3 regions of the Rhizobium sp. Leaf321 genome follow, and region 1 is predicted to be linked to each of the others. Evidence: predicted binding sites of a transcription regulator. Region 1 holds the regulator's gene; each other region holds the start of a gene.
The links. The regulator PhoB, encoded in region 1, activates phosphate uptake and scavenging genes when phosphate is short. The targets are predictions, from matches to a motif close to TGTCATNNANCTGTCAT.

Region 1 (2,268 bases):
CTGGAATGGCGGACACCAAAACAAGCATGGCAACGGATCTGTTGCTGCTCCTCACGCTCGCGACGCTTTGGGGCGCGTCCTACACGCTGATCAAGGTCGGTGTGGAGACGATCTCGCCCGTCACCTTTATCGCCGTCAGGACGCTGGTCGCCGGGCTCATTCTCGTTGCGGCACTGCGCCTTCGCGGATTGAAGCTGCCGACGGACCGGCAGACCTGGACGCTCTTCACGGTTCAGGCCTGCCTCAACAGCGCTGTCCCCTTCACCCTGATTGCCTGGGCCGAACAGACGACCGATGCGGGCCTTGCCACCATCTTGAGTTCAACGACGCCGATCTTCGCCTTTCTGTTGACGGCGCTGATCACCCGCCATGAGAGCGTCTCTGGGACCAAGCTGTTCGGAGTTGCGGCAGGCATTGTCGGCATATGCCTGATCGTCGGCATGGAGGCGCTTGCCGGCTCGGGCGAGAACCTCTGGGCGCAACTGGCCATCGTGGCGGCGACGATCTGCTATGCGGCGGCTGCCATCTTCGGCAAGAATTTTAAGGGATTGGACCCGATGATGCCCGCCGCGGGATCGCTGACTGCAGGCGCTGCCATCCTCATTCCCGTGAGCCTCGTGGTCGACCGGCCCTGGACGCTGACTCCCAGCACCGATTCCATGCTCGCCCTATTGGCGCTGGCGGTATTTTCGACGCCGCTCGCCTTCGTCATCTATTTCCGGCTGGTGCAGACGCTGGGCTCCGTCGGCACGACGGCGCAGGCCTATCTGCGGGTGCCGATCGGCGTTGGCATCGGCGTCGTGTTTCTCGGCGAAACGCTTGCCTCGACAGCCTGGCTCGGCCTCGCCTGCGTCGTGGCCGGTGTCATTGCCATGACGCTGCCGGCTAGGAGACGCGGTGCTCAGGCTTCCATCGAGTAGCCGGCACCGCGGACCGTGCGGATGACATCCTGCATGTTGGAAAAGTTGAGCGCCTTCCGGAGGCGCCCTACATGCACGTCGACGGTACGCTCGTCGACATAGATGTCATGGCCCCAGACGCCGTCGAGCAACTGCGAGCGCGAAAAGACGCGGCTGGGCGACGCCATCAGGAATTCCAGAAGTCTAAACTCTGTCGGCCCGAGGCGAACTTCGCGGCTCTTGCGGTGAACGCGATGGGTTTCGCGATCGAGTTCGATATCGCCGCATTTGAGGACGCTCGAAAGGACCTCCGGTCGGGCACGGCGCAGCATCGCCTTGACGCGGGCCATCAGTTCCGGCGTCGAGAAAGGCTTGACCACATAGTCGTCTGCGCCGGTGGCAAGCCCGCGAACGCGCTCGCTTTCTTCGCCGCGCGCCGTCAGCATGATGATCGGCAGGCGTTCCGTCTCCGGCCGCATGCGCAGGCGACGGCACAGTTCGATGCCCGAAACGCCCGGCAGCATCCAGTCGAGAATGAGAAGATCCGGAACGCGCTCCTGAAGCCTGATTTCCGCTTCGTCACCGCGAAGCACGGTATCGACCTCGTATCCCTCGGCCTCCAGGTTATACCGAAGGAGGACGCTGAGGGCCTCTTCGTCTTCCACGACTGCGATCTTCGGCTGCATTCCGACTTGCTCCGTCACTCGTCCCGAACCGCACTTAGATCCGCCAGATCCGCTCGCGCTGCTTCAGGTCATTGGTTTTGGCAGTTATTGTCGCGAAACCGGCAGGCGATTTCGGGAGAGCTGCATCATGTCCCGGCGGAGCCGAGCATGTTGGACGTATCGTCCTTCGGACGTTCGCCCTCCGGCTGTGCGCCGGTCGCGATGTAGTAGATGGTCTCGGCGATATTCGTCGCGTGGTCGCCGATGCGCTCGATGTTCTTGGCGCAGAACAGGAGATGGGTGCACGTGGTGATGTTGCGCGGATCCTCCATCATGTAGGTGAGGAGTTCGCGGAACAGCGAGGTGTACATCGCGTCGATTTCTTCGTCGCGCTGGCGGATGATCTCGGCTTTTTCCGCAGAGCGGTTAGCGAAGACATCAAGAACGTCCTTGAGCTGCACCAGCGCCAGTTCGGAAAGATGCTCCAGACCACGGGCGAGCTTGCGCGGGACGCCTGTTCCCTGCACGGCGAGCACGCGCTTGGCGGTGTTCTTGCCAAGGTCGCCGACGCGTTCCAGGTCAGCTGCAATGCGCAGCGTGCCGATGATCTCGCGAAGGTCAGCCGCCATCGGCTGGCGCTTGGCGATGGTGACGATCGCCTTGTCCTGGATATCGCGCTCGGCGTGGTCGAGAATGACGTCGTC
Region 2 (2,268 bases), on a different contig from region 1:
AAACCGCTACGATGCCGTCAACATCAAGCTCGACAAGACCGGTGGGTTGACGGAGGCGCTGATCATGAAGGAGGAGGCGCAGCGACTGGGCTTTGCCGTCATGATCGGCTGCATGGTCGGAACCTCCCTTGCCATGGCCCCCGCAGTTCTTCTGGCGCAGGATGCCGACTACGCCGATCTCGACGGTCCGCTACTCTTGGCGCAAGACCGCCCGGACGGGCTGCGATACGACGGATCGCTGGTCTATCCGCCCCGGACGAACCTCTGGGGATGATGAGTCCCTTGCACCGACAGGCCGTTACGCGGCCTGCATTCCCCTGATCGTCTCCGGTGCCGGCAGCGTCGTGATTTCCGCAGTCTTCGCGATCTTCTGCCAGGAGATCAGTTCCAGCGTCCCGTCGCGATGCTCGGCAATCGCCGTGCAGCTTTCGACCCAGTCGCCCGTGTTGACGTAGTGGATCCCGTCGATGTCTTCCATCACCGCATGATGGATATGGCCGCAGATGATGCCATCGACATTGTTGCGACGAGCCTCGTCGACGACAACCTTCTGGAACTCGCCGATGAAATTCACGGCGTGCTTCACCTGCAGCTTCGCCCAGGCAGAGAATGACCAGTATGGCAGGCCGATGCGGCGGCGCACCGCGGCAAGACCGACATTGATGGCGATTGCCGCATCATAGGCCCAGTCACCGAGATAGGCGAGCAGACGCGCATTGCGCACCACGACGTCGAACTCGTCACCGTGCAGCACCAGGTATTTCCGCCCGTCTGCCATCTCGTAGATCATTCGGTCTGCGACCTCGATACCGCCGAAATGCATGCCGGGAAAATCGCGCAGGAATTCGTCGTGGTTTCCCGGAATGTAGACGATCCGCGTGCCCTTGCGCGCCTTGCGCAGAAGCTTCTGAACCACGTCGTTACAGCCCTGCGGCCAGTTCCAGCTGCGCTTCAACCGCCAGCCGTCGACGATATCGCCGACCAGCACGATCGTTTCCGCCTCGTGGTAGCGCAGGAAATCGAGCAGAAAGTCCGTGCGGGCGGCCTTGGAGCCGAGATGCACGTCCGAAATGAACAGGGTTCTGAAATGCCTTGTCTCGATTGCATCGGCCACGGAAACGTCCCTTCGTTACCTACCTTGTCCTACCCTTCGAAAATCAGACTCGTGTTTCAGGATGATGACAGGGGCGCGATCGCCGCAGTCGGCGACCACCCGAAACCGGCGGCAAAATCCGACAGCATCGCAAATATTGTAGTTTCTCGATGGATCGATTGATGTAAGGAGGGGACTCGCATGTCAGGACGGAAATCGATACGAGGAGCCATAAGAGCATGGATGGGCACGACAATCCGAAACCATCGCCGGTAACCGGAGATCTCGACGAACAGGCTCTCTTCTTCCACCGCTATCCCCGCCCCGGCAAACTGGAAATCCAGGCCACCAAGCCGCTCGGCAACCAGCGCGACCTCGCACTTGCCTATTCGCCGGGTGTGGCCGCCCCTTGCCTTGCGATCCGCGACAATCCGGAAATGGCCGCGGAATTCACCGCACGTGCCAATCTGGTCGCCGTGGTCTCCAATGGCACTGCCGTGCTCGGTCTCGGCAATATCGGCCCGCTCGCTTCCAAGCCCGTGATGGAAGGCAAGGCCGTTCTCTTCAAGAAATTCGCCGGCATCGATGTGTTCGACATCGAAATCGACGCGCCGGGCATCGAAGCCATGGTCTCGACGATCTCGGCACTCGAGCCGACCTTCGGCGGCATCAACCTCGAAGACATCAAGTCTCCGGAATGTTTCGAAGTCGAGCGTCGTCTTCGCGAAAAGATGAACATCCCGGTCTTCCATGACGATCAGCACGGAACGGCGATCATTGTCGCCGCCGCGATCCTCAACGGCCTGGAGCTTGCCGGCAAGACGATCGATAACGTCAAGATCGTCACGTCGGGCGCCGGTGCGGCGGCGCTTGCCTGCCTGCATCTTCTCGTGTCGCTTGGTGCGAAGAAGGAAAACATCTGGGTCCACGATATCGAAGGGCTGGTCTATGAGGGCCGCGTCGAGCTGATGGACGAGTGGAAGGCGATCTACGCCCAGAAGAGCGACAACCGAGTTCTGGCCGACAATATCGCCGGCGCAGACGTCTTCCTCGGCCTGTCGGCCGCGGGCGTGTTGAAGCCCGAACTTCTGGTGCAGATGGCCGAAAAGCCGCTGATCATGGCGCTCGCCAACCCGACGCCGGAAATCATGCCGGAACTCGCCCGCGCGGAGCGT
Region 3 (2,268 bases), 870 kb from region 1:
ATAGAGAATGCCGTCCTTTTCCGCATCCCCGACGAGGCCCGACATGGCACCCCAGCCGAGCGGCTTGCCGTCGACATCCTTGGAGACGAGCATCGGATAGGCCTTTGCGCCTTCGCCAAGCTCGTAGATCATGACATGCGAGCGGGCACCGCCGTCTTCGCCGAGATCGGCTTCGTTGGCGGAGGCGAGCAGGTTGCGGCCGGGAATGGCGACAGCGCCTTCAGGCGAGATGCCTGAGGGCAGAAGCTGCACCAGTTCCGGTTCCGCACCGGTATCCTTGTAGACCGCGATCATCGAACCGCGTTCCGACAGGACGAAGAAATATTTCTGACCGTTGAAAGTCGCAGCTTCCAGGCCTTCCGGCTCGATGCCCTTGTTCTTGGCACGCTTTTCCGGGAAGTGTCCGACGCGGGCGACAGCATATTCGAGCGACGTGCCGGCGTCATAGAGAACCTTGCCGGTACGATCGAAAATGGTGAAACCGCGCGAGCCGCCCTTGTAATCACCTTCGTTGGCGACAACGAAACGATCGGTACCGAGCCACTTTACCGCATCCGGTTCGCGCGGAATGGCCGTGAGCTTGCCGGAGAAGGTCAGTGCGCCGTCGGTCTTGATGTCAACGCCATCGAGATCAACCGTGCCGGCCGGGAAATGGGCGGTAACCTTTGCGGTCTTGCTGTCGACGATGACGATGTGGTTATTTTCCTGCAGCGTCACGACGATTTCGCCGTTGGCGTTGATATTGACGAATTCAGGCTCGGGATCCTCAGGAGCGACGGTGGACAGTCCCGTCAGATCGACGTGACGGATGCTGTCGCAGACGGGCACCCCATTGTTCAGGGTGACAATCTGCAATTCACCGGCCGGCAGCTGCGGAAGAGCGCCGTCGTTGAGCTTTTCGTCGCGCTGGTTCTCGATGGCAATGGCCGCAAACGTGCCATCCGGCGAGATGACGACCGAGTCCGGCTGGCCGCCGAGATCACAGGTGTTCTCGAGTTTCCGGGAGGCGATATCGACCACACCGAGCTGGCCTGCGGGCTTGGTGAGGTCCTTGGTCCGATCGATGGTGACGAGAACCTTCGCACCGACTGCGGCGACCGAGTTCGGCTCGCCGTCGATCTTGACCGAGCCGCCTGCCTTCGGCGCTTTTGCGTCGGTGATGTCGATAAAGCCAATCGTGCCGCCCGGCGCATCGGAATAGATGAGCGTGTTGCCGTCGGCGGTGGCCGTGATGATTTCCGACGAGGTCGCCTTGTCCTCGCCCTTGGGCAGATTCTGGGCGACCGGGAAGGATGCAATGCGGTTGAAGACTTGCTCGGCGCCGGCAGGAGCTGCAACGGAGCCGAGGAGGAGCGCGGTCAAAGCGGCGCGTGTCGAGAATGTCATGGGAAGCCTCCGTGAAACTACACTCGGCTTGTGCTGCACTGTCATGACAGGCGGATGACAGTTTTGGACGCAGAAAGAACGGACCTGCGGATAAGGCTCGAACACGCTTTCCGTTCAACGAAAAAGGCCCGGTTCTCACCGGGCCTTCTCAACGCTTTGCATCACGGCGGCAGGCCGCCAGATGCTTTCGATCAGCTGTTAACAGCTTCCTTGAGACCCTTGCCGGCCGAGAACTTCGGAACGTTGCGAGCCGGGATATCGACTTCAGCGCCCGTGGACGGGTTGCGGCCCTTGGATGCTTCGCGACGCGAAACGGAGAAGCTGCCGAAGCCAGCGAGGCGAATGTCGCCACCATTCTTCAGTTCGGCCTGGACAGTCTCGAAAACGGCATCGACTGCAGAGGCGGCATCAGCCTTGGAGAGGCCGGCTTTTTCGGCCACTGCGGACACCAGTTCGGTCTTGTTCATATTTCCACCCTTTCAACGGTTTTGGAACGACTCATTTGGTCGGCGCCGACAATAGTTTTGCGTCGGCACTTGGCAACCCAAAGGCTCCGAAAAAGCCTGAAAAACAAGGGGTCTTGGGCATTTTTCACAAAAAAAGCCGGCTTTCGCCGGCTTTTTTATCAGTTCGTGGCGGCTTCAAGGCACCGCTTAGTGAGCGATCGTTGTCGACGAGTCGTCGGCACCGTCAACCGTCGCAATGACCGGTGTCTCCACAGTGCCATCCCACTCGATCGGTTCGGGAAGGCGAACCAAAGCGTGCTTGATCACCTCGCCCATACGCGACACCGGGATGATCTCCATGCCGTTTTTCACGTTGTCCGGAATGTCCGCGAGGTCCTTCGCGTTCTCCTCCGGGATCAGCACAACCTTGATGTTG

Region 2: ASF70_RS15475 (UDP-2,3-diacylglucosamine diphosphatase) is a predicted target of PhoB. The motif match lies at 1,168-1,184, and genes of this name have one in related genera.
Region 3: ASF70_RS12310 (esterase-like activity of phytase family protein) is a predicted target of PhoB. The motif match lies at 1,430-1,446, and genes of this name have one in related genera.

Annotation. Positions count from the first base shown of each region.
Region 1 covers NZ_LMOF01000006.1:367,014-369,281, reverse strand. Annotated here, with positions in the region: gene ASF70_RS08220 (EamA family transporter) at 6-920, shown strand; gene phoB (phosphate regulon transcriptional regulator PhoB) at 902-1,585, opposite strand; gene phoU (phosphate signaling complex protein PhoU) at 1,711-2,268, opposite strand, start outside.
Region 2 covers NZ_LMOF01000007.1:527,894-530,161, forward strand. Annotated here, with positions in the region: gene dgcA (N-acetyl-D-Glu racemase DgcA) at 1-274, shown strand, start outside; gene ASF70_RS15475 (UDP-2,3-diacylglucosamine diphosphatase) at 299-1,114, opposite strand; gene ASF70_RS15480 (NADP-dependent malic enzyme) at 1,333-2,268, shown strand, end outside.
Region 3 covers NZ_LMOF01000006.1:1,236,920-1,239,187, reverse strand. Annotated here, with positions in the region: gene ASF70_RS12310 (esterase-like activity of phytase family protein) at 1-1,386, opposite strand, end outside; gene hupB (DNA-binding protein HupB) at 1,578-1,853, opposite strand; gene lon (endopeptidase La) at 2,040-2,268, opposite strand, start outside.